One region of the Enterococcus camelliae genome, then DNA from elsewhere that is predicted to be linked to it. Evidence: riboswitches for the same ligand, from Rfam matches in the RefSeq annotation. Region 1 holds a riboswitch; each other region holds the start of a gene.
What was found. A riboswitch is a leader RNA that binds a small molecule or an ion and turns the genes downstream of it on or off. The one in region 1 is predicted to bind thiamine pyrophosphate.
Positions count from the first base shown of each region.

Region 2: it holds a riboswitch for thiamine pyrophosphate, as region 1 does, so the genes downstream of both, ACFSR0_RS05495 (ECF transporter S component) here and ACFSR0_RS02300 (acetylornithine deacetylase) in region 1, are expected to answer to the same signal.
Region 3: it holds a riboswitch for thiamine pyrophosphate, as region 1 does, so the genes downstream of both, tenA (thiaminase II) here and ACFSR0_RS02300 (acetylornithine deacetylase) in region 1, are expected to answer to the same signal.

Region 1 is NZ_JBHUMO010000012.1:30,991-41,752, reverse strand. Features, by position in the region: gene ACFSR0_RS02305 (DUF6506 family protein) at 1-8, shown strand, start outside; gene ACFSR0_RS02300 (acetylornithine deacetylase) at 89-1,375, opposite strand; TPP riboswitch at 1,463-1,552, opposite strand; gene nrdF (class 1b ribonucleoside-diphosphate reductase subunit beta) at 1,670-2,635, opposite strand; gene nrdE (class 1b ribonucleoside-diphosphate reductase subunit alpha) at 2,678-4,837, opposite strand; gene nrdH (glutaredoxin-like protein NrdH) at 4,942-5,169, opposite strand; gene ACFSR0_RS02280 (FeoA family protein) at 5,516-5,986, shown strand; gene feoB (ferrous iron transport protein B) at 5,983-8,139, shown strand; gene ACFSR0_RS02270 (FeoB-associated Cys-rich membrane protein) at 8,144-8,290, shown strand; tRNA gene ACFSR0_RS02265 (tRNA-Lys) at 8,374-8,446, shown strand; gene abc-f (ribosomal protection-like ABC-F family protein) at 9,138-10,658, shown strand; gene ACFSR0_RS02255 (alpha/beta hydrolase) at 10,724-10,762, opposite strand, start outside.
Region 2 is NZ_JBHUMO010000037.1:9,475-20,236, forward strand. Features, by position in the region: gene treR (trehalose operon repressor) at 1-176, shown strand, start outside; gene ACFSR0_RS05445 (uracil-DNA glycosylase family protein) at 246-842, opposite strand; gene ACFSR0_RS05450 (Cof-type HAD-IIB family hydrolase) at 862-1,656, opposite strand; gene ACFSR0_RS05455 (glycerophosphodiester phosphodiesterase family protein) at 1,767-2,519, opposite strand; gene thiD (bifunctional hydroxymethylpyrimidine kinase/phosphomethylpyrimidine kinase) at 2,731-3,549, opposite strand; gene thiE (thiamine phosphate synthase) at 3,546-4,184, opposite strand; gene ACFSR0_RS05470 (hydroxyethylthiazole kinase) at 4,154-5,014, opposite strand; gene thiW (energy coupling factor transporter S component ThiW) at 5,001-5,528, opposite strand; gene tenA (thiaminase II) at 5,525-6,226, opposite strand; gene ACFSR0_RS05485 (CbiQ family ECF transporter T component) at 6,223-6,888, opposite strand; gene ACFSR0_RS05490 (ABC transporter ATP-binding protein) at 6,888-8,246, opposite strand; gene ACFSR0_RS05495 (ECF transporter S component) at 8,246-8,812, opposite strand; TPP riboswitch at 8,936-9,024, opposite strand; gene ACFSR0_RS05500 (cyclase family protein) at 9,255-9,998, shown strand; gene ACFSR0_RS05505 (alpha/beta hydrolase family protein) at 10,170-10,382, shown strand; gene ACFSR0_RS05510 (bacteriocin immunity protein) at 10,574-10,762, opposite strand, start outside.
Region 3 is NZ_JBHUMO010000044.1:170,897-181,658, reverse strand. Features, by position in the region: gene ACFSR0_RS07885 (YeeE/YedE family protein) at 1-63, shown strand, start outside; gene ACFSR0_RS07880 (FAD-dependent oxidoreductase) at 86-1,789, shown strand; gene ACFSR0_RS07875 (ABC transporter permease) at 1,922-2,707, shown strand; gene ACFSR0_RS07870 (taurine ABC transporter substrate-binding protein) at 2,709-3,758, shown strand; gene ACFSR0_RS07865 (ABC transporter ATP-binding protein) at 3,760-4,536, shown strand; gene fghA (S-formylglutathione hydrolase) at 4,659-5,495, opposite strand; gene ACFSR0_RS07855 (S-(hydroxymethyl)glutathione dehydrogenase/class III alcohol dehydrogenase) at 5,497-6,615, opposite strand; gene ACFSR0_RS07850 (winged helix-turn-helix transcriptional regulator) at 6,969-7,337, shown strand; gene msrA (peptide-methionine (S)-S-oxide reductase MsrA) at 7,395-8,219, opposite strand; TPP riboswitch at 8,738-8,826, shown strand; gene tenA (thiaminase II) at 8,931-9,596, shown strand; gene ACFSR0_RS07835 (GNAT family N-acetyltransferase) at 9,735-10,235, shown strand; gene ACFSR0_RS07830 (NADPH-dependent FMN reductase) at 10,315-10,762, opposite strand, start outside.

The DNA.
Region 1 (10,762 bases):
CTCTATAGTCAGATAATTTTATAAAAAACTTTCAAACCTGAGTGAGATTCTCGGGTCTGAAAGTTTTTTTCTTTTGGTTAAGGATTGTTCACACGGTCTTCTTGGTGGAAAGCCAACGTAATAGGAAGATTCCTAGTATTTTGCTGTAGGTAAGTAATTGGTCCAGTTCAATGGATTCGTTGTCGCTGTGTGCTTGCAATAATTCACCAGGTCCATATACCACAGCTGGAATGTCATAGGCACCAAACCATCCACCATCGGAAACAGATGTAGACATGGTAGTAGTGGGTTTTGATGCTGTTTGCGCTTCATGACTTTTGGCCAATTCAAGCATTGCTGGATGGGTAGGATCAAGTGCTAGTGGCGGAAAGACTTCTCCTTTATCTACAAGCATGGATTCACCACCCCATTCAAATGTAGGGAGATTTTCTTTCATCCACGGGTCTGCTTTGGCTGTGGCAAGAATGTGTGCTTCAATTTCACTTGTCACTTGTTCAATCGATTCATTTGGATAGAAGTGGACAGTAATCCATAGCCGGCAATTGTTCGGCACAAATGCGGGATGAATCCCACCTTCAATATAGGCGGGATTAATCGTATTTGTCCCGTGCTCAAATCCAGGATAGGACTTCATAATGCCCCAATGTCGTTCCAGAGTCTGTAACGCTTGAATCAGGATGGTCATTTTTTCAATCATATTGGCACCAAAAAGTCCTCCACCAGTGTGTACCATCTTCATCCGATTGCCATCGTGAAAGGTTTCGGGGCTTTTCAATTGAATCCAGCCAGTAATGACGCCACCTTGACCTTGAAACTGTAAATCACTCGTGTCACCAACAATTGCAAAGTCTGCTGTTTGACCAGATTCGAGTAATTTTTTGGTCCCAGCTTCGCCTGCTTCTTCCCCTACAACGGATTGCAAAAGGAGAGTGCCTGGCAAATGAATCTTCAATTGATGAAAGGTTTGTACTAACCAAATAACACACGCAACCGATCCTTTCATGTCACTGACTCCACGTCCAAATAGCCGAGAGCCTTTCTTTACCAACTCAAACGGATTGGTCTGCCAGTTAGCGAGTGACTCCAGTGCAGCGACATCGACATGGCCATTCCAGATTAAGCTTTGGTAATGCTCAGGATCCGTGCCTTCTTTTGTAGCCCAAAGCAATGTATCCTGCCTATAAAACGGCGCAGTTTCCACCGTAAAATCCAGCTTTTCAAGAGTCTCTTTCAGATACAGTTGCAGCTCGTTTGTATTCCGAGCGGGTGGGGATTCTGTGTGAAATCCCACCAATCTTTCTAGGATAGTCAGTAGCTGTTCTTGCGTCTGCTCCAGTGTTGCGAGCAACAGGCGTTCTTGTTCGTCGTTATTCACAGTATGTCCTCCTTTTACAAAGAAAAAAGCATCCCTTTTTTCTTCTAGTGATAGAAGCAAAGAGGGATGCGAGACAGCAAAAAGGATAGGTTCTTCCTAACATTTCCCTTCGGCAGGATCAACTGCATCAGGTTCAATGGGTATGTTCTCAGCCTCTGGGCACCCCAAATGTTCTATTCCAATTTAGTGTAGCAAAGAATGGGTGAATTGGCTAGTTGCTACGAGATTAAAAAAAATAGTGATGCATCAGCAATAGAAAAGCAATTGCTGATGCACCACTAAAGAGATGGGGGATTAATCAAAGCCGATAAGATAGTCTTCATCTTTCATTGCTTCGACTGAGCCTAGTAGATAGCCGTTGCCGACTTGTGAAAAGAAGTCATGGTTGCTTGTCCCAGTTGAGATACCATTCATCACGATTGGATTGACATCGTTGGCACCGTCAGGAAATAGAGGATCTTGCCCCATATTCATTAAGGCTTTATTGGCATTGTATCGTAGGAAGACTTTGACTTCTTCAGCCCAACCAATTTCACCATACAGTTCATCGGTGTAGTTTTCTTCATTTTCATACAGCTCAAATAATAAGTTGTACATCCAATCCTTTAAAGAAGCTTGTTCTTCCTCTGGCAATGCGTTGAAGCCCAATTGGAATTTATAACCGATATAAGTTCCATGGACGGATTCGTCACGAATAATTAACTTGATAATCTCAGCAACGTTGGCTAATTTATTGTTTCCAAGATAGTAAAGTGGGGTATAAAAACCTGAGTAGAAAAGGAACGTTTCTAAAAAGACGCTAGCAATTTTCTTTTGAAGAGGGGTTCCATTTTTATAGATTTCATTGATTTTTTCGGCTTTGGTTTGTAAGTAAGGATTGGTATTGGTCCATTCAAAGATTTCTTCAATTTCTTTTTTGGTATTAAGGGTACTGAAAATCGACGAATAACTTTTGGCATGAACAGACTCCATAAATTGAATATTGTTTAAAACAGCTTCTTCATGTGGAGTCCGCGCATCTTTTCGTAGCTGATCAATCCCATTTTCCGATTGAAGCGTATCTAATAAAGTTAGTCCCCCAAATACGTGACCAACTAATAGTTTTTCTTCTTCGCTTAATTTACGCCAATCATCTAAATCATTTGAGAGAGGGATACGAGTATCTAACCAGAATTGTTCCGTTAGTTTTTCCCATGTTGATTTGTCGATAATGTCTTCGATTTCATTCCAATTGATTGCCTCATAATAGGTATCTGCCATGTTATTCACTCCTTGATCGTTCTTTCGTTCATTGATGGCTCTTTAGATAACGCAACTTTCACATTGGTTGCTACCAATTTCCTCTGCATCATCGGTAAACGTTCGAACGTAGTAAATGGACTTCACACCTTTATGGAAAGCATAATGGCGCAAAATGTTCAAATCACGTGTGGTCTGTTTTGTGGTTGTTTTCCATTCGTATAAACCTTCTGGAATATCAGAACGTAGGAATAAGGTCAAACTCATCCCTTGATCAATATGTTGTTGTGCGGTGGCATAAACATCAATGACTTTGCGCATATCCATATCGTAGGCTGACTTGTAGTAACCAATTGTTTCATTTGATAAGTAAGCTGCCGGATAGTAAATTTTGCCGATTTTCTTTTCTTGGCGTTCTTCAATCAAGCGAGTAATGGGGTGCAAGCTTGCACTAGTATCATTGATATAAGAAATTGAGCCATTCGGTGCCACTGCTAAACGGTTTTGATGGTACAAACCATCTTCTTTGATCGCTTCTGCTAACATTTGCCAGTCGTTCCCTGTTGGAATAAAAATACCTTCAAAAAGACCTTTTACTTTATCTGAAGCAGGCATATGGGCACCTGAGATGTATTTATCAAAATAGCTTCCATCAGCGTAACGAGATTTTTCAAAGTTATGAAAGACCATTTTTCGTTCTTTCGCAATTGCATTGCTTTCCACTAATGTCCAATAATTTAAAAGTGTAAAGTAAATGTCGGTAAATTCAATTGATTCTGGTGAGCCGTATTCCATATGATTTTTAGCAAAGTAGCTATGCAATCCCATAGCACCTAGGCCAATCGTATGGTTTAGATGGTTTCCGTTTTGAATAGATGGCACAACATCAATGTCAGATGCATCGGTGACAAACGTTAACGCCCGGGTCATCGTCCGAACAGAACGACCAAAATCAGGACTACTCATTAAGTTGACAATATTGGTTGATCCAAGATTGCAACTAATATCGGTACCAAGCACCTCGTATTCTTGTTTGCCATTTATGACAGAAGGTTCTTGGACTTGTAAAATTTCTGAACAAAGGTTACTCATTATAATTTTCCCGTGAACTGGGTTGGCACGGTTCGCTGTATCAATGTTAATGATATAAGGATAACCGGACTCTTGTTGCAATTTTGACAATTCATTTTCTAAATCGCGGGCTTTGATTTTGGTCTTGCGAATCCGTGGGTTAGCCACTAATTCATCATATTTTTCAGTGATATCTAAGTAAGAAAAAGGAATGCCATACTCGCGTTCAATGCTATAAGGGCTAAACAAATACATTTCTTCATTTTTACGGGTTAATTCATAAAATTTATCTGGCACTAAGACACCTAACGACAGTGTTTTGACCCGAATTTTTTCATCAGCATTTTCTTTTTTGGCAGAAAGAAAGGCCATAATATCTGGATGAAAAACGTTTAAGTAGACAACACCAGCTCCTTGACGTTGCCCCAGTTGGTTTGAATAGCTAAAACTATCTTCAAATAATTTCATGACAGGCATCACGCCGCTTGCAGCTCCTTCATAGCCTTTAATTGGGGAGCCAGCTTCGCGTAAATTTGATAAGGTAATGCCAACACCACCACCAATACGAGACAATTGTAAAGCAGAGTTGATTCCTCTTCCGATAGCATTCATATCATCTGTCAACTGGATTAAAAAGCAAGAGACTAATTCTCCACGTCGTTTACGACCAGCATTTAGAAAACTTGGTGTAGCAGGTTGATAGCGTTGATGAATCATTTCATCCGCGAGAGCTAATGCTAATTCTTCATCACCGTTTGCAAAGTAAAGTGCATTAAATGCTACCCGGTCTTCGTAGGTTTCTAAATACTCTTCACCATTGTTGGTTTTCAAGGCGTATTGAGAATAAAATTTATAAGCGGCCATAAATGAGTGGAATTCAAATGATTGTTCAGTCAAAAAAGCATACAAGCGCTCAATAAACTCTGGTTGATAGCGGGCAATAAATGCCTCTTCTAGATAATCTTCTTCTATTAAATAAGCCAACTTGTCATGAACAGATGCAAACGTTTTTGTATTTGGTTCGACGTTCTCTTTTAAGAATGCTGCCAAGGCTTCTTTATCTTTATGTAGAGGGATTTGTCCATCTACGGGGCGATTGATTTCATTATTTAACTTAAAGTAACTAACATCGCCTAATGATTTTAAACTCATGAAAACACAACCTTTTCTTTTTCTTTAAACAAAAAGAAGGATTTGCGCGTCAGTTGACCGACAAATCCAACTCGAATGGATAAACTCGTGATTTGTTCTGTGAATTAGCTTGCTAATTGACGTAGTTGATCTGGTCGGAAGCCAATAATTGCTGAAGAGGCGTCTGAGAGAACGACAGGAACACTTTGAAATCCTTGTTCTTTCAAGTAGTCAATAAATTCTGGTTGATCATCTATATTAATCTCTTCAAAAGTCACATGATTTTCAGTTAAAAAGCGTTTTGCCATCTTGCATTGCATGCAGTTGTTTTTAGAAAATAATTTTACATTCATTGTTTTTTCCTCCAGTACCCAAAAGTATCGTATGAGAAAATACTAAGGTAGGAATGGAGAAATGTCAATACAAATATACTATATATTGTGTTTGTGAATTCGATATAACACTATTTGTTGTGTTTTTTAATGAAAAGAATAGAAGAAAGCTTGCTAATTCAACACTGGTAGCCATTTGAAATTAGTAAAAATTAGTCAAACATTTTTTTCTTGTGAAGAAAAAAGTAAAAACAAAAATTGACAGACTATTCAAATAGGTATACATTAATGATAATGATTCTCAATATTAATAAGAGAAGATTTTTTTCTCTATTTATAAAGAAGAAAATAGGAGTTTGTAAGCCAAATGACGACATTAAAAAATTGTGAAATTGGTGTAAAATATCAAGTGAATAACGTAACAATAAGTGAATCTATCCGCTTACACTTGCAACGATTGGGGATAAGCAAAGGAAATCGTGTCATGGTTGTCCAAAGGGATGAAAAAAGTGGAATTGTTTCTGTCCAAAATACCAGAGTTGCTTTGGAAGTTGCTGTACTTAACCAAATTGAGGTGGTTGAAGAGACTGCTCACAATGAATGGCTCTCGCTTGATCAGTTGACTGTCGGTGAAACTGGGAAAGTCATTAGTTTATACGGACAAGGTGCTGTTCGCCGACGTTTAATGGACATGGGCGTGACAAAGAATGTGGCCATCACCGTGAAAAAGCTGGCTCCTCTAGGGGATCCGATTGAAGTGAAATTACGTGGATATGACTTAACGTTACGAAAAGAAGAAGCAGCCTATATTCTGATGGAAAGGATTGACGAAGCATGAACAAATTGCAACTTGCCTTAACGGGAAATCCGAATAGTGGCAAAACCAGTGTGTTTAATCTACTAACTGGAGCGACACAATCGGTTGGTAATTGGCCGGGGGTAACAGTCGAACGCAAATCAGGTAGCTACCGCAAAAACAAACAGGTGATGATTCAAGATCTCCCAGGTATTTATTCGTTGGCACCCTATACGCCAGAAGAAATTGTTGCTCGCGATTACTTATTGCAAGATCATCCTACAGCTATTATCAATATAGTCGATGGAACAAACCTTGAGCGCAACTTATATTTAACCACGCAATTAATGGAAACAGGGATTCCCGTTGTTGTAGCGGTGAATATGATGGATTTAATGAAAAAAAATGGCCGGACAATCAATCTTGAAAAACTTTCCTATGGATTGGGTGTGGAAGTTGTCGGAATCAGTGCGATAAAGAAACAAGGAATCGATGAATTGATGAAAACCACCCTTCATGTCGTGGAGGAAGATCATCAGACGGTTCATTATCCTTCGTACGATGCAAGATTAGAGGCTGCTTTAGATGAAATAAGCGATGTATTAGGAAATACAGTTTGTCCAAGTCAAACAAGATGGTATGCAATCAAGCTTTTCGAAAGAGATCCAAGAGCCATTGATGAACTAAATTTAAGTCGTCTACAACAAAAAGAAATCGAAGAAATCATTGCGATTGCTGAAAAGATTTTTCAAGATAGTAGCGATGCAATTCTTGTCAACGAACGCTATGAATTCATAACAAAACTCATTGCACTGTGCATGGTCGATGAAAAAAACCACTTTCTGAAGGTAAGCGACCATATTGACCATATTGTGACTCATCGCATACTAGCATTGCCTATTTTTGCATTAGTTATGTGGGGGATGTATTATCTAGCTATTCAAGGAATTGGTGGATTTGGAACGGACTGGGTTAATGATGTTCTCTTTGGTTCACTCGTACCAGATTTTGTACAAAAAACGTTGATCCATTGGCAAGTTGCTACGTGGATGCAAGATTTAATCATTAATGGGATTATTGCTGGTGTCGGGGCAGTGCTTGGTTTCCTACCGCAATTAATTGTTTTGTTTTTATGTTTAGCGATTTTAGAAGATTGTGGGTATATGTCGCGCATTGCCTTTGTGATGGATCGTATTTTCCGCAAGTTTGGTCTTTCAGGAAAATCATTTATTCCAATGTTGATTGCCACGGGATGTGGAGTGCCAGGGGTAATGGCGAGTCGAACGATTGAAAACGAAAAAGACCGGCGTTTAACGGTGATGATTACGACTTTTATGCCCTGTTCAGCGAAGTTGCCAATTATTGCCTTGGTTGCGGGAGCCTTTTTTCCAAAAGCAAGTTGGGTAGCACCGTCAGCTTATTTTATTGGGATTGCTTCCATTGTTCTTTCGGGGATTGCTTTAAAGAAAACGCGACTTTTTGCAGGAGACCCTGCTCCCTTTATTATGGAGTTACCAGCTTACCATTTACCACAAGTAAGAAGTGTTTTGAATCAAACGTTTTTACGATCAAAAGCCTTTGTTAAAAAAGCAGGGACCATTATTTTTGTCTCAACAATTGTTATTTGGTTTACCTTTAAGTTTAATTTTTCCTTACAAGAAGTACCGGGAGATCAAAGTATGCTCGCGACTCTTGGAGGTGTGATTTCTCCTATATTCAAACCGCTTGGGTGGGGTGTATGGCAAGGGGCTGTCGCAACGATTACTGGTTTGGTTGCCAAAGAAAATGTTATTGGAACGTTTGGGATTCTTTATGGACATTTAGGATCTGTTTCAGATAATGGGAAAGAAGTCTGGTCATTGTTACATGCAGACTTTACGCCTGTCGCAGCTTATTCATTTCTAGTTTTTAATCTACTTTGTGCCCCTTGTTTTGCGGCCATTGGTGCCATTCGCCGAGAAATGGGCACAGTAAAGTGGACGTTAACAGCAATTGGCTATCAGTGTGGACTAGCATATTTAGTGAGCTTTGTGACATATCAATTGGGTCATGTTCTGTTTGAAGGAGGAAGCTTAGGATTTCAAACCTTCTTGAGTTTAATTGTTCTTGCTTATCTCATTTATCAAATCGTTCGCAAACCAAAACAAACGATTATCGAATTGACCAACGTTGTACCTAGCATGAAAGAAGGGTAAAAAAATGGCGACTATTATTTTAGCGGTAATTATCTTTGTGACAGCGGCTTACATTGTGTATCGCCAAGTTACAGGCAAGTCTCAACATTGTGAACAATGTAATTGTAGTTGTCCAGCAAAGAACGCCCAAGAAACAAATAAAGCAAAATAAAAAACAAAAATTGTTATTTTTCTTCCAAAAGTACCTTGCATTTTTTGTAATCGGGTGATACTATGTAAAAGTACTTTTGGTACGGGACGTTAGCTCAGTTGGTAGAGCAGCTGACTCTTAATCAGCGGGTCGCGGGTTCGAACCCCTCACGTCCCATTGGGTGCCAAACCCACGCCACATAAGCATTCTTGGCTACTTAGGTAGTTTCGAAAAGAGTGTTTGATGTGGTATTTTTTTGCAAAATGTCGCAAAGATATGTCGCATCTTGATAAAATCATTTGTAAAATAACAAAATCGAAATTGAAAGAGTCTTATTATTGTTCACCCTTGGAGTATCTCATCGCTGCTACCATATTTAGCACGAAGTTTAGAAAAAATCCAAAGCTACAAATTTTTAGGATGAGTGTTGTGTCAAAAAACAACAGAAGGAGCACACAGCTAAAGTTAACTAAGGCAAGCGCTAAAAAATGATTAAACAACGTTCTTTTTTTCATGACTAAATCATCTCCTGTTTCTAAGAATAGTAAAGGCTGTTCCTTGTCCTACTAATTAGTATAGGGGTAAAGAAAAATAGAGGCTAGCTAATTAAGCGAGTCCACCTATTTTTTTGTGTGAAATTCTTGTCTATTTTTTACTTCTGTGTTTAACTAATACTAGAAAGTGAGGGATCCTCTATTGATTAACTAATCCAATTTGTTGAAGCTGCATTAAGGCCTAAGTTCTGACAAGGGACAGGTGTGCAGATCTTCAAGATTGGACATGTTATTCAATAGAGGGTCTTTTTTTGCGTCCTCAGATGAATCTTGAAGATAACCGTAAGCTTGCAAAAATTGAAATGAGGAATTTTATGTCAACTATTCAATTAAAACATGTTACGTTTGGCTATGATAGCCAAGAAAAAACTATTTTCAATGATACTTCGTTAAAATTACAAACGGAGTGGAAATTGGGCCTGATTGGGCGTAATGGTCGTGGGAAAACGACTCTTTTGAAGCTGCTACAAAACGAGTTACCTTTTAAAGGTGTGATTCAACATGAGCAAACATTTCATTATTTCCCTCAAACAGTGATTGATAAACAACAAAGTACCTATGATGTTTTACAAGCTCTTTGTAGCGTGGATCAATGGAAAATTGAACGTGAGCTCCGGCTATTGGCTGTTGATGAGAGTAGTTTGTGGCGGCCTTTTGATACGTTATCAGGTGGCGAACAAACAAAAGTATTGTTAGCTGTTCTATTTGTTGATGAGCAAAATTATCCGTTAATTGATGAGCCAACTAATCATTTGGATCAAATTGCTCGCCAACAAGTTGTGTCCTATTTACAATCAAAGAAAATGGGGTTTATCCTGGTTAGCCACGATCGAGCCTTTGTAGATGAAGTGGTTGATCATGTACTGGCGATTGAAAAAAGCCAATTGATTCTTTACAATGGAAACTTTTCTGTTTATGAGAAACAAAAAGCCATGCGCGATCAATTTGAACAAAATCAAAATACCAAAATAAAAAAAGAAATTGGCCGCCTAAAACACACTGCTGCTGAAAAGGCGGAATGGTCACGCTCAAAAGAACGCGATAAATTGGGTTCTCCTAAAAAATTAGGGAGTGGTGGAATCTTTGATACGGGAGCAATCGGGGCACGTGCTGCCCGGACCATGAAACGTTCCAAAGCCATCGTCAAACGGATGGAAGAGCAAGCAAACGAGAAGGAACAATTGCTGAAAGACATTGAATACGTTGACCCATTGACAATGCAAGCTCGGAAAACGCATCACCGAATGCTCGTTTCTGCCGAGAAGGTTCAGTTAGGTTACGATTATCCATTGTTCCGGCCACTTTCATTTGAAATCGAGCAAGGCCAACGTTTCGCTTTGCGAGGGGGAAATGGTTCAGGGAAAACAACGCTTCTAGCGGCAATCTTAGGAACTTTCTCAGGGAATCTGCAAGGAAACTTGACTATTCCTAAAGGGATTACAATTAGCACTGTTCGCCAAAATTATGAAGATAATCGCGGAACTTTGGCTGAATTTGCCGAAGAGAATGGCTTGGTTTATGCAGACTTACTCAACAATCTTTTTAAGTTAGGTGTAGAGCGAACCGTTTTTCATACTCGGATTGAACAAATGAGTATGGGGCAAAGAAAACGAGTAGAGTTAGCAAAATCACTTGCAACGCCGGCTGAATTGTTTATTTGGGATGAACCATTAAATTATTTAGATGTATTTAATCATCAGCAAATTGAACAGGTCATTCAAATGATTCAGCCAACAATGATAGTTGTCGAACATGATGCACGGTTTATTGACACGATTGCAACGAATGTGATTGATGTTATTCCAGTCAATGCTTTCAAAGAATCGGAAAGATGAACTGTTTCCCCAATTGTGTGTGTTTCCGAGTGGCGGGCAAGATTGAGTTCAATGTATTGGACAGGCTATTCTTGCTTTTCAGAGCTAGGAAACAACCATTTTAA
Region 2 (10,762 bases), on a different contig from region 1:
TACATGACGAAGATCGAGAGCTATTGGATTTAAACCAAAATGATCACCATATTGTCGCCATTCATAGCCGAGTGTTTTTAGCCAATGCGCAACAATTTCAGTACACGGAAAGTCGGCACAGAGTGGATAAGTTTCGCTTCTACGACTTTGCTCGTCGCAACCCCTCCACCTTTTAAAGTCCTCATGCCACTGAGAAACTACTCCATTGAAATGGGACAGTTTCTCAGTGGCATGCTTTTTTCTACTCATTCACAGGTCGTGATGGTAGGAATCAATTCTTTCACTTTTTCGCGTAAAGCCGGCACGACTTGTGCATCAAACCAAGGATTCTTTTGCAGCCATCGCCCATTTAAAGGAGAGGGATGGGGCAATGGAAAATAAGTGGGCAGATACGTTTGATAATTGCGGACTGTTTCAGTCAAATTGATCCTCGGTTGCAACAAATAATGGTTTTGTGCGTAACGTCCGAGCAAAAGAATCAACTTGACCTGTGGCATAAATTCCATACAACGCGGATGCCATTTGGCGGCAAAGTCTTTTCTTGGAGGCAAGTCACCCGACTTTCCTTTACCGGGGTAATAAAAATCCATTGGCAAAATGGCTAATTGCTTGGAGTGATAAAAGGTCTGTTCATCCATACCTAACCAATTTCGAAGCCGTTTCCCACTTTGATCATTCCAAAAAAGCCGCGTATCTTGCGCTTTTTTTCCAGGCGCCTGACCAATAATAACCAAGCGTGCTTCAGGATGAACAGAATAGAGTGGTTTTATCCCATTCGCTGTGTACTGTTGATTGGCAGGATCCTGCTCAATGGCCTGTTGCAATGTTTGTAATGTGTCCATCTTGCTTCACCTCATTTTTTTACAAAAATTCTTCTATCTTAGCTAAGACCGCTTGCTCGTTATTCGAACCAATTACTTGAAAGGCCGCCTTTTTCACTGGAAGTAGCGCATTATCCATCGCGTAGGAATGCGTCACTTCGCGAAACATTCCAATGTCATTCATATTGTCTCCAAAAACAGCGATTTCGTCTGTGCCCAATTGAAATTTTTTCTGTAACTCTCGGATTCCTACTTCTTTGCCGGCATTGTTGGAAATAATATCAAGTGATTGGTGTCCACTCGTCACAACAGTTAACTCTTGACCAAACGCCGCTTGAAGTTGCTGGTTGGCAATTGGTAGCCGTTCTGCGGAAAAATTCAAAGCAAACTTGAAAATAGCATCAGGTATTGGTTTGTTTAAATCCACTTCCGTAATGTGTCGGTAAAAAAATCGAACATGCTCGACGAATGATTTGGGAAGATTTTGGTCAATGTATACCCCTTTACTGCCGGATAATACCAAGCGATGATCAGGCAATTCACGCGCAAGGTACGTCAAAATCGCTTCATGAAAATCTGTGGCAATTGTTTGTGCCATTACTTGATTGCCATGATAGCGAATATCTGCTCCATTATCCGCAATGTAAAACAACTGTTCATGAAAATCTGGAAAATAATCCACTAAGCGCCAATACTGGTTCCCCGAAGCAACCACAAAATGGATTTGTTGCTTTTCCATTTCTTTCTTTATTGCCAGGAAACGCTCACGATCATAGGTCTTGTCATCATTCAAAAATGTTCCATCCATATCCACTACGACTGCTTTAATTGTCACAAGGGTTCATCCTTTCTTGATTTTGGTACCTTTCTACTAGTATAAACTACTTCTAAAAAGAAAAAAAGAAAGTGCTTTTTGAGTAAAATCAGCATCTTTCTCCTTTCCCATTATACAAATGAAAATTGTTCGCGTTCATATCGTTGGCGCAATTTTATCGCCTGTGCTGGATAGTCAGTATGAAACCCAGCCACCTTTCTTTCAAAACACATCCACATTTCCGGTTCACTATTCACAGTCCACGGACAAACACGCTTCTCTAGCTCGATCAACTCCGCTTCTGATTGAATAAACCAAGAAAAGTTCGGTTCGATCCGCTCAATGGCCGTAAAATAGTTTGCAAAAGCAATTGTCACAACCGAACCAATTGTTTGCCAAGCTTTCGGTGTAACTGGGTCTAATTCCGCTAATCGTTGGAGGGTCACTAGGTTAAAACTAGAATAGTTTACAACAAAGGGCCAGTCCTTATTTTTGATGGTTCGTACAAGGGTTTCCTCGATGCCTGGGTACTCTTTTTGATCGGTTTTCACTTTAATCGTCAGTGTTCCCTGATAATCTAATTCAGTTAATAACCCCAGAACCTCTGTTAAGGTTGGAATTGTTTCTTGCTCATAATGAAGAGAAAACCAACCACCTGCATCAAAAGTCTTTAGCTCAGCTACTGTGTACTCACTCACTAGCCCTTTGCCATTCGTTGTCCGATTGATTGTTTCATCATGAATCACGACAAGTTCCCCATCTTTTGTCAAATGAACATCCAATTCAATGCCATCTACTCCGATGCGGACACTTTCTGCAAAAGAAATCAACGTATTTTCTGGGTGCGTTCCGCTACTCCCACGATGAGCAAAAATTTTCGTCATTTCCTTCCTCCTACTCGCTTCTTTTCCTATCCTATCAAATCCTCTTCCTAAGTTACTTTTACTTTAGCACGCGTTTGTTAAAATTCGTTTGTTTTTCTGTAAAATTTCCACTCATGCTTCCCATCATTCCGCATCTTTTTGTTGGTCAAAAAAACTTACGTCCTATAAAAAAATGAACACCACCTCTTGCGATGGTTGTCCATTCATTTTTTTATTCTTCTATCGTGATTTGTTCATCCAAAGTTGCCCAATGGTTCGTTGGTCCGTGACCATGTCCTACCATGATTCCTTGCTCAATCGCTCCTTGAATAAATTTTTTTCCGATGATGATAGCTTCTCGCAAGGCCGTCCCTTTTGCTAGTTCAGCCGCAATACATGCCGAAAAAGTATCCCCTGTACCGTGTGTATTTTGGGTATGGATTCTTGGTCCACTCAACCACATCTGAGCACCTGAAGAAAAGAGCACATAATCCCGCGAAATTGCTCCTCCTTGGTGGCCGCCTTTGATGATGACATGTTGCACCCCAAATTGTTGAATTTTTTTGGCAGCAGCCATCATATCTGCTTCACTTTCAATTGTACAGTCTGCCAAAACTTCCGCTTCTGGTATATTGGGTGTCACAATCGTTGCAATCGGCAGCAATTTGGTCCGGATACTTGTAATGGCATCACTTTGCAATAGTGGATGGCCTCCTTTTGCAATCATCACCGGATCAACAACTAATGGCCCAAAATCAACTTTTTTTAAATTTTCAACCACGCATTCGACGTGTTCACGATCAGCTAGCATCCCGGTTTTGGCCGCTTTTATTTGAAAGTCTGCTGCCAAAGAAGCAAATTGGGCATCAATAAAGGTTAGTGGAACAGGAAAACTATCTTGAACACCCAGTGTATTCTGAGCAGTAAGTGCCACAACGATATTCATACCAAATGCACGCCGCATTTGAAATGTTTTCAAATCTGCTTGAATGCCTGCACCCCCACCGGAATCCGTTCCTGCAATGGTCACAACTTGTGGTGTTTCATTCATTGCTCTCCCTCCAATACGTTTGCCAATTTTTGGCGTAATGCTTGTACTTTCAATGAAACATTTTCAGCCTTCATGATTTCACTAACAACAGCGACACCTGCAATATGGCTGCCTTTGAAGGTGTCAAGATTGTCCTCTTTGATGCCACCAATTGCAACAACGGGGATAGCAACACTCTCTACAATTGCTTGCAATGTTGCGACAGGCGTTACCGGTGTCTGCTTTGTTTGGGTAGGAAAAATAGCCCCTGTTCCTAAATAGTCTGCTCCTGCACGCTCAGCTTCTAATGCCCGCGCAACGGTTTTGGCAGATACTCCCACCAATTTATCTGAACCAACTAATTTCCGAACCACACTCACTGGCAACTCATCATCACCAATATGAACACCCGCCGCATCCACTGCTAAACAAATATCTACCCGGTCATCAATAATTAATGGAATCTGATAGCGATCGGTCAGCACTTTTAGTTTTTTAGCTCTCTCATATACAGCCTGTGTTGTCCGTTTTTTTTCTCTGAGCTGAACCAAAGTAACTCCTGCACGACAAGCCTCTTCAATAATTGAAAAAAAAGTCTGTTCATCATAATCATAGCCCTCTGTAACTAGATATAGGCGGTAGTCTGCCATAATGATCCTCCTCGAATGTTCTCAAACCATCCTTGATGATTCATTAACAATGATAATTGATTTAACGTTTCTTGTCGAAAATTAGCCAGACCCGTTGTTCGTTTTCGAGCCGCTTCTCCACAGAGATTAAAATAGCTAACCGCTGCAAGTGTGGCCTCTAATGGTGCAAACTCCGCGCCCAATAAAGCCGCAATGATTGCTCCCACAATGTCACCCGTTCCAGTGAAACGATCCAGCTCCGCCACGCCATTGGCAAGAAAATATGCGTGTTTTTGCGAAACAATCAAATCCTTTGCACCTGTCGCAAGAAAAATTGTATTTGGATGTTTCTCTGCTTCAATTTGCATGGCCCGTGCTAATGTGATTAACTCTTGCTCCTCTTGATCTTCAGCACTAGCATCTACCCCTCTAGCATTACTTTGCAGTCCACAGAAAGCGCGCATTTCAGAAGTATTGCCCTTTATAACCGTTGGCTCATAATTTGCAAGTTTTTGGGCCAACTCAAAGCGCATAGCCGTTGCTGCGACACCAACCAAATCAACGACAAAAGGGGTGCTGGTCTGATCTGCGACCCGAGCTGCCTCTAATAGACTCAACTCCCTATCTGGAGAAAGATGACCCAAGTTCAATAGTAAGCTATTATTTTGACCAAATAACTCTGAAAATTCACGCACATCATCCGCCATAATTGGCTTGGCATCGATATACAAAAGCGCATTGGCCATTGACTCGCACGTGATTTCATTGGTAATACATTGTACTAATGGCGAGAATGGGAGGGGAAACGCATGCTGAACTGCCGTATAAAAATAGTCTTCGCGATTAAATCGAACCATTTGTCATCCCTCCAAACAAACGTTGAACACGTTGAAATGGTTGTGTTTCTTTTAATTTTAATAAGACAAAGAAACCAATGATTGATCCTGAAATAGCACCTCCAAAAAAGCGTGGCGTATACAAGAACCAATACATTCCTTGCTGACTACCTGTAAACCAAACCATAACTGGATAAGAAAGCAACGAACCAATCAGCCCCGTCCCCACAATTTCTCCGAGCATTGCTCCCCAAACTTTTCCTGTATACTTGTAACCAATCCCTGCCAAACATGCGCCAAATACAGCACCTGTCAGAGCCAGTGGGGGAATACCGAGAAGGGTCATCCGAATCAGCGCGCATACAAATGCCATAATTGTGGCATAAAGTGGGCCCAACAAAGTAGCGGCAATCACATTCATCACACTTGACATGGGAGCCATTCCCTCAATACGAAATAATGGCGATAACACAACATCCATCGCAATCATCATAGCCAACAAGCTTATTTTTTTTACATTATTTACTTGACTCATCTCTCTTCACACTCCTCTTTCAGCCCTTTTGGCCATGACTCAAATTGATACGCCATTTCCCAAAAAGAAAATTCCATTTTTGCACTGATGACAAACGCTTGCTCCATTTGCTTTTTCTGTTCATCTTTGCTTTGTTCATAGACAGCATTCAATAAGGCGGCATCGTTCTTTATATCTGCTAAACCCTCTTCTCCTCCATAGGTATCAATCCATTGTTGATAGAATGGATTTGGCGAATGGCTCTGCTTGTTTTTTAAATAAACCCCAATATCTGCATATAACCATGGACAAGGCAATAAACTCGCCGCAATAATCCAATCGTTTCCCTCCACTAGTTGACGATACAAATGAGAAACATAGTTGTAGGCCGTGGGGGCTATTTCGGTATTCTGTAACTCTTGATCTGTAATTAGCAATTCTTTAAAGAAGGTCTCCCGAACCGCCAACTCACCGGCCTTTAAATGAGCCGCGTTTTCTTCCATGCGTTTTTTCAACTCAGGGAAAGTTGTTTGTGCCGCTACCAGTGCATAGATATGCGAAAAATGTTCTAAATAGTAACAATCTTGAATAAGGTAGTAGCGAAAGTTTTCCATTGGCAAGGTGCCATCTTGAATGCCTGTAATGAACGGATGGACAAAACTTCCTTCCCAATAGGGTCTCGTCTGACTTCTTACACGGTCCGTAAATTTTTGGTTCATCCAATCATCCTCTCTAGAATTAAAAATCCATTTCCAATCAAAATAGCGACAATACACCAACCATTTGCTGATAACGATGGCTTCCATTTTTGAAAATGACTGCGGGTACCCGTTTCCATAAATCCGCGGGAGTACATTGCTTCGGTATAGCGATCTCGCCAATTCATCGCTAGGAAAATCGTTTTGACGTAATAATACGCTGACCACGGGTACAACCGTTTTCCTCTTAACAAACTGGCATCCCGCATATCAATCACTTCTCGACGAATTTGCGGCGCCGCATGAATCACCACCAATACCCCGTATACAAAAGTTTGCGGCACATGGTACTGCTCCAAAATCAACAAGCATTCTTCAAAGTCCACCGATGCAACAAAGCCAATTCCCAAAGCCGCAAACGCATAGGTTCTGGTTAGCAACACCCAAGCATCGGAAAGACCATTTCCTTGAATTAACACAGACCAAAAAGTTGTCAATGCTGGAACAAGCGGAAACAAAATTAATACTCCTAGAAAGCCGAACTTTTTGTTAAAAGCCAAATACCCTAATACGACGATCAGCAAGTAAAGATTCAAATAAACTGAATACGTGAATGAAATTTCAATTGTAAAAAAGAAGACGGCAAAAACAATGGCAGGAATGGCTGTTATTTTTTCTTCCATTAATCATCGACCTCCTGTAACTGTTGATTTGCCAAATGGACATGGTGGTCACTGACACCCACCAATGGCTCCAAACGATGAGAGACAATCAACAGACTCGTCCGCTGTTTTTTCTCTTCCAACCACTTCACAAAAAACTGGCATGCTCGCTCATCCAACCCAGTAAACGGCTCATCCAATAGCAGGAATGTACAATCAAGACTCAACATAGCAATTAATTGAATCATCTTTTTTTGCCCTTCACTCAGCTGATAAAGACTTCTCTCCCTAACATGATCAATCCCTAACGTCTTCATAGCAGCCAATTGCTTTTGTTTTATTTTTTCCTCAGGCTCTTTGGGAAAATTTAGCTCTTTGTCCACTTGTAGTGTCACAAATTGTTGCTCGGCTTGCTGTACCGCTAAGGTCATTTTTTCATAAAGTTTTCTTTTTCCAAAATGGCGTGACAATTTTTGACCATCAAAGTACATCAGCCCTTTGTATGCTTGAAGTTGAACCATCGCTCGCAATAGTGTAGATTTTCCCGTGCCATTAACCCCAGTTAAGGTTGTTATTCCTTTTTTAAATTGAAAGTTTTGCGGAATCAACAATTCCTTCTCACCTTGAAACAGCGAAAAATTCTGCAATTCAAAGAGACTTTCCACAGGTGCATCTGGATTCCTTAACGAGCCTAATTGTGGCTGGATTGTCAATTCATCTAACGATTGCTCCTTTAATTGTCCGTTGGTCATCCGAATAAATCGGTCGACATAAGGCTGATACCCATTTAATTCGTGATCAGCTACTACTATCAATTTTCCCTTATCACGAAGACTCGCTAATTTTTTAATTAACAGCATTCGTGAATCCGGATCGATACTTGCAAATGGTTCATCTAATAAAAAGATGGGTGGATCTAACGCCAAAAGAATCGTCAAGGCGGCGCGTTGTTTTTCTCCGCCTGAAAGAGTCACCAATTCACGATGAAGCAATGCTCCCATCTGCATTTCTTGAACAGCACGTGCCATTCGTTCATTTGACTCCGCAATCGGTAGATTGAAGTTTTCCATCACAAACATCAATTCTCTTTGCAACGTACGCATGGTAAATTGTTGGCTAGGATTTTGAAACATGATTCCAATTTGTTGTGCCTTCTCTACCGTTGTCAGCTGTTGGGTATTGTGATTGTTCACAAAGATTTCACCCAAATAAGTCGTTCCATCAAAGCCTGCAATCGTATGGAGCAGCGTCGTTTTTCCACATCCGCTATCACCAGTAAGTAAAGAAAACGTGCCTTGCTTAAATTCACAAGACAATTGATCTAAAATGGTTGTTTCTCCCTTTTGAACAACTAATTTTTTTGTTACAATTCCTTGCATCAACGAGACACTCTTACCCCTTGCGCCTTATGGAAAAGTGTTACGATTTGTTTGGTTAAAAAGATACCAAAGAAGCAGACAGACGCAAAACGAACAAGAAACAGCGCTGCAACCATACCAAAACCATATGTGCCATAACCAAATTTGAAGAATTCATAAACAAAACTAAAGACGGTTGTTCCAATTGCCCCATATAATAAGGTAACCGAGTCATATCGTTTGTATCCAGTTACCAAAAAGCCAACTTCTGTTCCTAATCCTTGAATAAAACCGGATAACAATACACCTGCTCCAAAGTAAGAACCATACAACATTTCTGCCAACGCAGCAAAAACTTCTCCAAGCACCGCGCTACCCATTTTAGGAATCAACATCCCCGCAACGGGTGCCGCGATGGTCCACATACCAAACAGAATTTCATTTGCAAATGGTGTTAGACCAAATGGTGTCAGGACAGATACTAGAAGTGCATACAGGACCCCTGCCCCCATAAAAACTGCTCCAAATAAAAATGCTAATAATGCCAAAAATACGACTTGTGGTAATGTCCACTTTGCTTTTTCCATAACAAAAAAACCCCTTTTCTCTACTATTTAATAAAGGAGTCACTGAGGTAGCGATCGATAGTTGTTCAATAGAATAGAAAAAACCCGTCAACGAATCATTCATCAACGGGTACAAAAATCACATGCTAAAAAACTACATTTCCCTGCGACAGTCCTAACTGCTTCAGGTTCAATGGGTATTATCTCAGCTTTACGCACCCCAAATGTCTCTCATTATTTAAATGTAAATCTAGTATAACACGTTTTTTTCACAAAAACTAGAAAACCTTTCCATTTTTTATTCACTTTTTGCGACTGTTTCAAAATACGCTGAATGCTTTTTTGATGTCATGTTAACTTTCTTCGGTGAATTGATTGAAAATTTTGACAAAATTAGCTAGCATCTGTTATATTAATGAAAATTTTTCACTATTCTTTTATATAGACGGAGGGAAACAGTATCATGAGTAACCTAACCGAGCAATTGGCTTTTTTGAAACAGCAGCAGTGGATTGATTTGACTCACTTAGTCCATTCAGAGATTCCCTATTTTCCAGCTTTCCGACCGATTGAAGAACATACGCTCTTTACAGTTTCCAAAGATGGTTTTTATGCGAAAGAGTATACCTTGGCAACCCAATATGGTACACATATTGATGCTCCTGCTCATTTTTGGGAAGCAGGTAGAAGCCTAGAAGAGCTGTCACTAAAGGAACTCGTTCTTCCATTGTATGTGATCCACAAAGAAGAGGAAGTAAGCAAAAATCACGACTACAGACTAACGGTCGAGGATATCCTTGAATTTGAACACACCCACGGCACAATTCCGGCTGGGAGCTTCGTCGCGTTTTCAAGTGGTTGGTCTAAGCGTTTCGCTTCGCCAGATGCCTACTATAATAGCGATGAAAAAGGAGAGAGTCACACCCCCGGTTGGTCGCTTGATGCATTAACCTTTTTGCACGAAGAACGACACGTGGCAGCAATCGGGCACGAAACGCTTGATACGGATGCCGCAATTGATTACCGTAAAAACAATGATTTGCTTTGTGAACGGTATTGGCTTTCTCAAAACAACTATCAAGTTGAGGTGCTGACCAATCTTTCGCAATTACCAGCAACAGGTGGCATCATCTTTGTTAGTGCGAGTAAAATCGAAGGTGCACCTGGTTTCACTGCACGCGTTTTTGCCATTATTCCTAAGCAATAGACCTGTATTATTTTTGTTCCAGTGGCAGAAACTTGCTACCGGGGGTTAAAAAACACTTTTTTCAGGTAAACTATGAGTGGACAATCACTACCCCTATCGAATAAAGCAAGTCGAAAGAAGTGAAGCACTTGAAACAAGAAACACAATTTTGACCTTGCCAAGCAGGCATCCATTCCTTATTATCTAGAAGAAAAAATTTATGCACCTTTATTGATACTTCATGGCAATTGCGACTCTCTGGTTCCTTTTGAACAAGCAGTAATCCTATACAATGTCTGTCAAAAAACAAAAAGTGAAACGACTTTTTTTGCCGTGAACAATGCCGACCATGAGGCCCAAGCTTTTATACAACGGAAGTTTTGGCAACCATTGTCCATTTTTTAAACGAACATACAAACTAAATTTGAATAAAGCGTAACGTATCGTCCTGTCAAAGTAGCAAAGCGAGCTTAATCAACCCAAACCAGTTATACAAAGCGTTTAACTGGATTTTTTTCGAACCGTCCCTGCAAATCGTTAATCTTATTGGCGGGGGCTTAACTATCAACAATTAAAACGAACTGTTGTAGCCACCATTAATAACCATACCTAATATTCGCAATAGCCATCAGTTCTTTTAGTTTGTTTTCTTGATCATCCAATAATATAAGCCCATCGTTTCGGATTGCCTTTGAAATATCTACGTTCATCCGACTTAAAATCAAAGGTACCGAAGCGCCCTTTTGTTTTAACTCTTCAAGATACTTCTCTAACACTTTTTCCAA
Region 3 (10,762 bases), on a different contig from region 1:
TTGGGTGGAATTTTTGCACTAAAAACATTTGCAGGAAAAGCTTGCACATTGCCTAAGAAATAAAAAACATATAGGAGGATAAATCATGAGTAAGAAAATTGTTGTAATTGGTGGGGTAGCAGGAGGAGCTTCCGCAGCAGCTAGGATTCGCAGATTGGATGAACAAGCAGAGATTATTATGTTTGAAAAAGGTCCGTACGTGTCGTTTTCAAACTGCTGCTTACCTTTTCATTTAAGTGGAACGGTTGCAAAAGCAAGTGACTTGGTGCTCATGTCGCCAGAACAATTTAAAAACCAATACAATATTATTGCGAAAGTCAATCATGAAGTTCTTCACATCGACCGTCAAGCGAAACAAGTGGAAGTAAAAGAAGAAACAACTGGCAAAATTTATACAGAAGCTTATGATGAGTTGGTTCTTTCACCAGGTGCCAACGCTGTAATGCCAAAAAGCATTATTGGCATTGATAAACCACATGTTTTTTCAGTACGTAACGTTCCAGATATTGCGAAAATTAAAGAATTTGTGGATGGCAATGACATTAAAGAAATCACCGTCGTTGGTGGGGGATTCATTGGATTAGAAGTGGCAGAAAACTTACGGATGGACAACAAAAAAGTTGCCTTAGTCGAAGCAGCAAACCAAGTAATGATGCCTTTTGATTATGATATGGCACAAATTCTCCACAAAGAATTGATGGATCAAGGAATCGAGTTAGTTTTGGAAGATAGTGTCAAGGAAATTACTGATACCGATGTGCTCCTAGCTTCTGGCAAAAAAATTGCTGCCGGTGCAGTAGTAATGGCCATTGGTGTCCGACCAGAAACAGCTTTGGCTACGGATTGTGGGTTGGAAATCGGCGAAACAGGTGGTATTAAAGTAAACCATCATTATAAAACGTCTGATCCAGCCATCTATGCAGTAGGCGATGCCATTGAAGTGACCCATCGCATTACCCAAAAGAAAACACGTTTGACATTAGCAGGTCCTGCTCAAAGACAAGCTAGGGCAGCTGCAGATCATATCTATGGCAGAACATATGTCAATACAGGCGTGATTGGTTCATCTGTTGTCCGAGTCTTTCAATTTAATGCTGCCTGCACAGGACTCAATGAAAAAGATTGTCAAAAAGCAGGAATTGCATATCAAACGGCAATGGTTATTCCAAAAGATAAAGTAGGATTGATGCCAGATGCTCGTCCACTCTTTTTCAAATTGATTTTTGCAGATCCTTCCGGCAAAATTTTAGGGGCCCAAGCTGTAGGTGAAGGAAATGTTGATAAACGTGTCGATGTCATTGCTACCATGATTTCGATGGGAGGCACATTGGAAGACTTGAAAGAACTTGAATTGTGTTATTCTCCAGACTTTGGTACGGCAAAAGATGTCGTCAACATGGCTGCTTTGGTTGGTCTAAATGTATTAAACGGTGAATACAAACAAGTCCCACTAACTCAAATTCGTGAGCTAGTTGAAAAAAATGCGTATATTGTTGATGCTCGTGAACCAAAAGAATTTGCTGAAGGGCATATTGTGAATGCAGTGAATATACCACTTAGTGAATTTCGTCAACGGTTGGATGAAATTCCAACCGATCAACCGGTCTACGTTCATTGCTTATCTAGTCAACGTAGTTATAACATGGTTCGAGCATTGGGTAATCTTGGTTTCACCAATGTCTATAACTTAATGGGGTCATTTTTAGGCTTGTCAATGTATGAATACTTTAATGACCAAACGAAAGGTAGAAAGCCAATTGTAACGAATTATCGCTTTGATTTACTTTAAAAGGAAAGTAAATCAAACGGATTATTATTTTTGAGGATAAGGCTTGGAAACACCACCGTGGTGTTTCCAAGCACTTATCATTTGAAAATCAACACAACTGTACACGAATAAATTTTGATAAAGGGAAACCATATGAAAACAAAAGATCGATCCATGCTTAAATGGCTAGCATTAGTGACATGGGTGATTATTTTTATTATTTGGACCGTAACCACAAATGGTGGATTTGTGAACACACGTCTAGTGCCAACACCTCAAAAGACTTGGCAAACCTTTCTAGATATTCTTCAACATGGTTATAATGGTGTATTGCTATCTCATCAAATGGGGATGAGTCTTTCACGATTAGGAATTGCCGTATTTTTTGCACTCATTACTGCACTACCAATGGGACTCTTGAGTGGGTATTTTTTGCCTTTTCGTGCGTTGGTTGATTCGGTTGTTCAATTCTATCGACCTTTGCCACCCTTATCGTATTATACGTTGCTTATTTTATGGTTGGGCATTGGAGAATCCTCTAAGATTGTTCTGTTATACTTAGCAGCTTTTGCACCACTTTATGTAGCGAGCGCATCTGCTGTGGATACTGTGAATGATACATATATTTTAAGTGCTCGCTCATTAGGAGCTTCTTCTTGGCAAGTCTTCTTTTCGGTTATTTTACCTGCCTGTTTACCTCAAATTTTTACGGGCTTACGGACAGCGGTAGGAGTAGCCTATACTACTTTGGTTGCCGCAGAAATGGTTGCCGCCACCAGTGGAATTGGTTGGATGGTTATTGATGCAAGTCGTTATTTAAAAAGCGATGTGATGTTCGTAGGGATTATCCTGATGGGGATTACCGGTATTTTATTGGATCGCATGATTGTTTTGTTAGAAAAAGGCATAGTATTTTGGAAAGGAAAAGAGGGAGAATAAAATGGATAAACGAATACGCACTTCCTTCATTTTTTCTGTCATTTTTATCATGCTATCGCTGAGTGTGCTTGGCGGATGCGGAAAAAAAGAAGCCGATTCGACCACTGTACCAAAAGAAATTAAGATAGGCACAATTCGAGTACCAAATGATCAACAATTAGCAAAAGTTGAAGGCTACTTTGATGATGCGTATAAAAAACAAGGAATCAAGGTCAAATTTGTTTTCTTCGATTCTGGCGTAGCTGCGAATCAAGCTTTTGCCTCTGGAAGCATTGATTTTGCGGAAATGGGCTACACAAACGGGGTGGTCGCATTAAATCGGCAAATTCCAGTGAAATTAATCTGGATTCATGATGTCCTAGGAGAGAATGAAGCACTCGTAGCAAGAAAGGAATCTGGGGTAAAAACGATCTCAGATTTGAAAGGGAAAAAAATCGCCACGCCTTTTAGTTCCACTTCTCATTTCAGCCTTCTAAAAGCACTCGAAGCAGCCGGAATTGAAAAAGATGTAACAATTTTAGACATGCAAACAGCCGATATTGTGGCGGCTTGGCAACGAGGAGATATCGATGCAGCCTATACCTGGGAGCCAACGCTAACGGAATTGAAAAAAACGGGAACGGTCATAACGGACAGCAAACAATTAGCACAACAAGGGTATATGACGACGAATATTGAACTCGTGCGAACGGCTTTTGCAGAGAAATACCCTCAGTTGGTGGTTGATTATTTAGGTGCATTGGCAAAAGCCAATAACGCTTATCAAAAAGATCCAACAGCCGCGGCAGCCAAAATAGCAGGTAGCTTAAATTTAACTGCAGAAGAAACGTTGCAACAAATGAAGGGTTCCACGTGGCTGACACCACAAGAACAGCTATCACCTGATTATTTCGGCACATCAAAAGAAACGGGTCAATTTCAAAAAATCTTTTTGGATACAGCTAAATTTTTAAAAGAACAAAAGTCAATTGATCAGGTGCCATCAGAAAAAGAAGTGCAGTCCTTCGTTGATCCATCCTATATTGAACAATTAGTGAAAGGTGAAAAATAAGATGAAACAAGAACTCATCACCTTAACAGATGTTGCCGTTCATTATCAGACCAAAAAGCAACGTGTTCCAGCGGTAGAAACAATTAATTTAGCAATTCATGAAGGGGAGTTTGTCTGTTTGGTTGGGCCGTCAGGTTGTGGCAAAAGTACGATTTTAAAAATGATAGCAGGGTATCTTCAACCGACGACAGGTTTGTGCCAGATGCATGGTCAAACCATAGAAGGACCCAATTGGAATCGGGGAGTAGTCTTCCAAACGCCTTCCTTGTTTCCTTGGTTAACGGTGACCAAAAATATCAGTTATGGCTTGCGTATGCGTCATGTTTCCAAAGAACAAATTGAAGAAAGTGTGACACAAGCCTTACAACAAGTTCATTTGCAAGAGGCAGAGAAGCGATACCCATTTGAACTATCTGGTGGGATGAAGCAACGAGTCACCTTAGCACGAGCACTCGTGAATGAACCTGAAATTTTATTATTGGATGAACCATTTGGCGCATTGGATGCACTTACTCGTATGAGTATGCAACGATTGCTGCGTCAATTATGGGCGCAAAAACGACAAACATTTTTTATGATTACACATGATATCGAAGAAGCCCTCTCTTTGGCTACGACGATTTATGTGATGTCGCCTAGTCCAGGAACGATTGTAAACAAAATGATGGTAAACTATGCGCAACAGGCAGTTGATGCGCAACAGGAAGAAATAACGATGGATGAGCAATTTTTCGAACGGAAAGAAACAATCCTATCCCTCATCCAAGGAAAAGAATAAACAAAGGCCTTTATCAGCGTCCATTAGCGGGACGTGATAAAGGCCTTTTTGAGGAATGAAACGCAAGGTAGACTCATCAAGTTCCCTGTATCCGCCAAGTTTGTTAGGGCAATACTCGCTTGCTATTTATGAAATTGTTGACAGTGAAACGCAAGGTGTTCTTCAATAAAAGTTGCTATGGTGAAATAACTATGGTCATACCCTTCTTTTTTTTCGTACCGTACTTGTTCGTCTGTATCTTTCACGTTGGCTAAGAAGGCTGTTTCATTTAATTGAACCGCGTAGAAAGGATCCGCTGTTCCTTGCGTAAGCAGAATGGGAGGATGAATTTCGCCAACTTTTTGTAAAAGCTCGGTTGCATCCCAGGTTTTCCAAGTAGTTTCATCGGTTCCTAAATAGGCTGTGAAGGCTTTTTTGCCCCAAGGTACGTTAGACGGGTTAAGAATTGGTGCAAAAGCAGAGATTGCAGAAAAACGCTCAGGCTGTTTTAGTCCCACAATCAATGCACCATGACCACCCATGGAATGGCCCATAATACTTTCTTTGCCGGAATAGTTTGGAATCAGGTCGTAAACAATTTCAGGTAATTCATTTACCAAGTAGTCGTACATTTGATAATTTTGCTTCCAAGGCTCGCAAGTTGCATTGACATAAAACCCTGCACCTTGGCCTAAGTCCCAAGCTTCATCGTCAGGAAGTTCGCCTCTTGGTGATGTATCAGGGATGAGAAAGGCAACATTTTCTTGGGAAGCATATTTTTGGAAGGCGCCCTTTTGACTGAAATTATCGTCTGTGCAGGTTAAGCCAGAAAGCCACCAAATTAACGAGGTTGGAGATGCGGAGGGCTTTGGCAAATACAAACTGAAAGTCATCGAGCAATGCAAACTATCTGAATGATGCCGGTATTTCAATTGTTGGCCTCCGAATGCTTGATGTTGTTCAATACGTTCGATCCTCATCTCATTCTCCTCCATAAGTTAGCATTGTACGAATTGATTCCCCGCGATGTAGCAGTTCGAGGGATTCATTAATTTGAGAAAAGTGCAAATGATGTGTAATAAAGGAATCGAGATCAATTTCACCGTTCATAAAATCTTCCACCATTCCAGGTAATTGGGTACGCCCTTTCACTCCCCCAAAAGCAGACCCTTTCCAAACGCGCCCGGTTACTAATTGGAATGGTCGCGTGTGAATTTCTTTTCCGGCACCAGCAACACCAATAATCACACTAACACCCCAGCCTTTGTGACAAGCCTCTAAAGCTGAACGCATCACTTCAACATTTCCAATACATTCAAAACTATAATCAACTCCACCGTTGGTCATTTCAACAAGAACCTCTTGAATTGGGCGAGCATAATCTTTTGGATTAACAAAATCGGTTGCCCCCATTTTTTGGGCTAAAGGCCATTTATCAGGATTCATATCAATAGCGATAATTCGTTGCGCCTTCGCTTTTTTCAGTCCTTGAATCACAGCTAGTCCAATCGCTCCTAATCCAAAAACGGCAGCGGTGGCTCCTTCTTCCACTTTGGCAGTATTTTCAACCGCACCCAAACCAGTGGTAACCCCACATCCTAGTAGCGGAACTTTGTCTAGGGGTGCTTGTTTATCAATTTTCACCAGATTAATATCATTCACGACGGTATATTCACTGAATGTACTGGTCCCCATATAATGATACACAGGTTCTCCTTGATAAGAAAAGCGAGTGGTCCCATCTGGCATTAGTCCTTTACCCTGCGTTTCGCGAACAGCAGAGCATAAATTTGTTTTCCCAGATAAACAGAATTCACATTTCCCACATTCAGGCGTGTACAATGGGATAACGTGATCGCCTTCTTTAAAATCGGTCACATTTGATCCAACTTTTACAACAACGCCTGCACCTTCATGGCCTAAAACAACTGGGAAAACCCCTTCAGGATCGTCGCCAGACAAAGTGAATGCATCTGTATGGCACACAGATGTGTATAAAATTTTTACCATTACTTCATTTTCTTTTGGATCTTCCACGTCAATTTCCACAATTTCTAGGGGTTTTCCTGGAGCAAATGCAACAGCAGCTTTACTTTTCATACGTTGTCTTCCTTCTTTCGTAATTGATGAGGTGCTACTCACTTCAACGGCCCTTCATATAAAGGTACTTAATCTAGGAATGAGTAGAAATGAACTCTTTTCTATCATAAAGTAACGTAGAGAAAAAACAATACTGACAAATTTGTCAGTTGTAGGCTATACTATTTATAGTTAAGCGACGAGTCGCCATTCGCGGACACAATCGTTGTTACCTGACTGGTATAGATGAGGAGGATGGCTACTGGTACTGGATATTTGAAAAATGCCAATGAAGGCAGTTTTTTTGATTCCATAAACTACAATCAATCGAGCAACTAAATGAAATTGGAAGAAAGTGATAAGGGGGAGCAGCGGTGTACGAATATCGAAACAAACGATTTATAACTACGAAAGACTTGGCAATGTCTGTGATAGGAGAAAAATATAAAATTGCCATCGTATGGGCACTTTTGCAAGAGCCAGTCTTAAGACTAAGTGAATTTGAACGGATACTACCAACAATCAATCAACGAATGATTATTCGGCAACTTCGAGAATTGGAACAAGATCAGATTGTTAAACGACGTGTTTATCCCATTGTGCCACCAAAAGTAGAATATGAATTGACAGAGATAGGAACGGATTTGGCCGACATCGTTCAATCCATCTGTCAATGGGGTGACCAGTTTTGGGAAGAGGTTGCAGCAAAAGAGTCTCCAGATTCGCTTGAAGAAAAAGCGTAAGGAACGTTTGCTACGAAGGCCCCTTTGCAAAGCAAGTACACGCAGGGATAACAAGAATTACTTCGCTTTATGAAAAAAAGAGCACACATTGTTTTGCATCTTTAAAAATAGCAGATATTGTTTACGGGCACGTTCGATTCGATGATAACGCTGCTTTTCTTTTTGATAAAATTGTTGGTGATAGTTCTCTGCCAACCAAAAGGGCTGAGCGGGTTGAATCTCCACGACAATTGGTCGATGGTAGCGAGCAGCTGCCGCTTGCTTTGCTTGTTCGGCAAGATGCTGTTGTTCCGCATTTTGATAAAAGATTATTGGTCGATATTGTGTCCCTCGATCATTAATTTGACCATTGGCATCGGTCGGATCAATCAATTGCCAATAGATTGCATTCAATTGTTGATAAGAAATTTTTCGACGATCAAATATAATTTCAACAGCCTCAACGTGGCCTGATTGTCCTCTAGAAACCTCTTCATAGCTAGGATTAGCAGTTGACCCACCAGTATAGCCTGAATAAACAGCTAAAATACCTGTTCGTGTCTCAAATGGTTCTACCATACACCAAAAGCAACCACCAGCGAAAATTGCTCGTTCGATAAACGGACCATCCTTGGTAAAATGAAGGTGATCATCAAAAGGTTGTGAGAAATCAGAATTGCCGGCTAACGTTGCGTAAAATTCGGCAACATCGGGTGTGAGTGAGTGTCGTGTAGCCAAAGGACGAAGAACGACTTCAAGCTGGGCAAGTGTATCCGCTAAGCGCTCATGATTGTACAGACGTTGTTTGGCAGTCTCTAATTGTTGACGTTCCCAATCACGCGTCCGAGGATTAAGAATGAGATTGTAAAGTGTAGTCAATGCTTCTTCGGTTGATTGTTTCATAAAGGCTCCTTTCGTAATCTGTTAGCAACTGTATTTATTATACCCTGTTTGTTAAGAGGAAGAATCGAGAATGCCTGATAAAGCAAAAGAATTTTTAATAGAAAACGCTTGCAAAAAAAGACGCCATCCCTTATAATGAACTTGTAAGGAACCAATGATTCCCACAATTAGTTAAATTGAGTCAAATGAGTTTGTAAGGCAACACAGTGAATACAAAGTCAGTGAAACAAAAAGCTAGTTGAAACATAGGGTAATTGACTATGTGAAAGTGAATTAAAGGTTACAAATTTTAGAAAGGCGTGGGAGATTGACGAATTCCTTACTAACTGAATATGGCCTAGCAGGTGTTTAAGTCAACGTTGGAGCAACAAATAGACACTCCATCATGAAATGTATGACGGAAAAAAACAATAAATCCTGCTAGGTCTCTTTTTTTTTTGCATCAAAAAACAATTGTCGTTAAAAGAAAGCGATTTAAAATAATTTTGACAGCAAAGAAAAGGCTTGTTATAATTTTAAAAAAGAAGCTGGGGTGCCTGATGGCTGAGAATTACCCATATTACCTGATCTAGTTAGTACTAGCGTAGGGAGCTGAGCAAAGAATGATTATTCTGAGTAGGCGCCCGCATGAAAATGTTGGGCTTTTTTTGATTAGTATCCATTGTCTACAATAAGACATCAAAAAATAATTTGTTAGTGGGAGAGGTTAAAATGACAAAGTTCACAGATCAATTATTCGATATGGCACAACCCGTTTGGATTAAAAGTTATAAACATCCATTTATCAAGGAGATTGCTTCCGGCGAACTAGCACCCTCCGTGTTCCGATACTATTTATTGCAGGATCGCTATTATTTAGAAGAGTTTGGAAAAATTCATGGCCTAGCTGCTCAAAAAAGTAGTGATGCTCGCACAGCTGAATTTTTAAGAGCGAATGCAGAAAATCTAAAGAATGGCGAAGTTGAAATTCGAAAAGCGTTCTTCCAGCAACTTGCCATTTCTTCTGATGAAATTCAGTTAACACCCATTGCTCCTAGTGCATACAATTATGTTAACCATATGTACGAGCAACTTTATCATGGAACCACTCAGCGGACAATAGCCAGTCTATTGCCATGCTATTGGCTGTATAATGAGATTGGCAAACGTCTGATTGCTGAGGGATCACCTGTTTCTTTGTATCAGCAATGGATTGCCACCTATGATAGCGAAGCCTATACGGAGGATGTCCAAACAATGCTTGACTTGACCAATCAAGCAGCCAGTGAAGTGGATGAACAAGAACGCGAAGCAATGAAACAAGCTTTCTATCGAAGCAGTATCTATGAACTCCGCTTTTGGGAAATGGCATATACAATGGAACGATGGGATAGTTAGCCTTAGTTATAGCAATTCATCGCAGATTCATAGAAAAACACCACGTAGATCACGAGGGTAAGTCCAGCACGAGCCTTGAAAAAAGGTTCAACATTTTGCTTGTCGACAGAAATAAGCCTAAAGAAAGGATGCGAAGCATTGGAAATCAAAGTAGGTATAGTCAATCCTGATGAAAAAAAACAATTGTGGCAGATCAGCCAACAAACGATGACCATTGAAGTGGATCCTCATCCTTACAGACCAGATGAATACGATCGCTTCTTGCAAAAAATTCAGCAGGGAAAGGCTATTATGATGATTGAAAACCTGACTGTTTTAGGTGCCCTCATCTATTATCCAGTCACAACACCTGAATATACCTTTTGGGAATTTGAACTATTTGTTCGACCAGAGGAGCAAGGCAAAGGAATCGCTAAAAAATTATTGAAGCAGCTGCTTTGTTGTGCTGAAGAACAACACATAGCATTTATTCAACTGCATGTTCTCGGGACAAACCCACGAGCAATCCGCTTATATGAATATATGGGATTCAAACGAATGGAAGAAAAAAATGGGACACTGTTTCTGGCTAATCAATGGGTGGATGATTTCACCTACCAATTAAGGCTACTCAGAGGCAAAAGGGAAGCTGATTCCTAGCGCAGGAAAATAAGTTTAAGCAAAAAAACTGTTTGAGGGGCATTGCATAGCCCTACAAACAGTTTTTTTGCTTATTTTTTTAACGTAAAGTTTTTAAAGCACCACTCCAGCCAATTAATTGACCAAGAAGTTCTTGTAATTCACCTTCATGGAAAGCGGCTGGTTTAAAAGTAGACATATTTTCAAAGTCTGTCATTAATGAAAAGTTTACGGTACGTTGTGTTGAAGCAAGACCTTGTTCTGCTAAAACCACACGTAGGTTTTCGATTGAGCGTGCTGCTCCTAGACCACCGTAACCAACAAAAGCAACTGCTTTGTCTTTAAATTCAGGTTTCAAAAAGTCCAATGCATTTTTAAACGCACCGGCTACACCATGATTGTATTCGGCAGTGATAAAGATATATCCATCAAATGAAGCAATTTTTTCTGACCAAGCACCAATTGCAGCACCTTGTTCAGCCGTCGGAGTTTTGCCTAAAAACGGAAGATCGTAATTCGCTAAATCTACTAATTCAAATTGAACATCT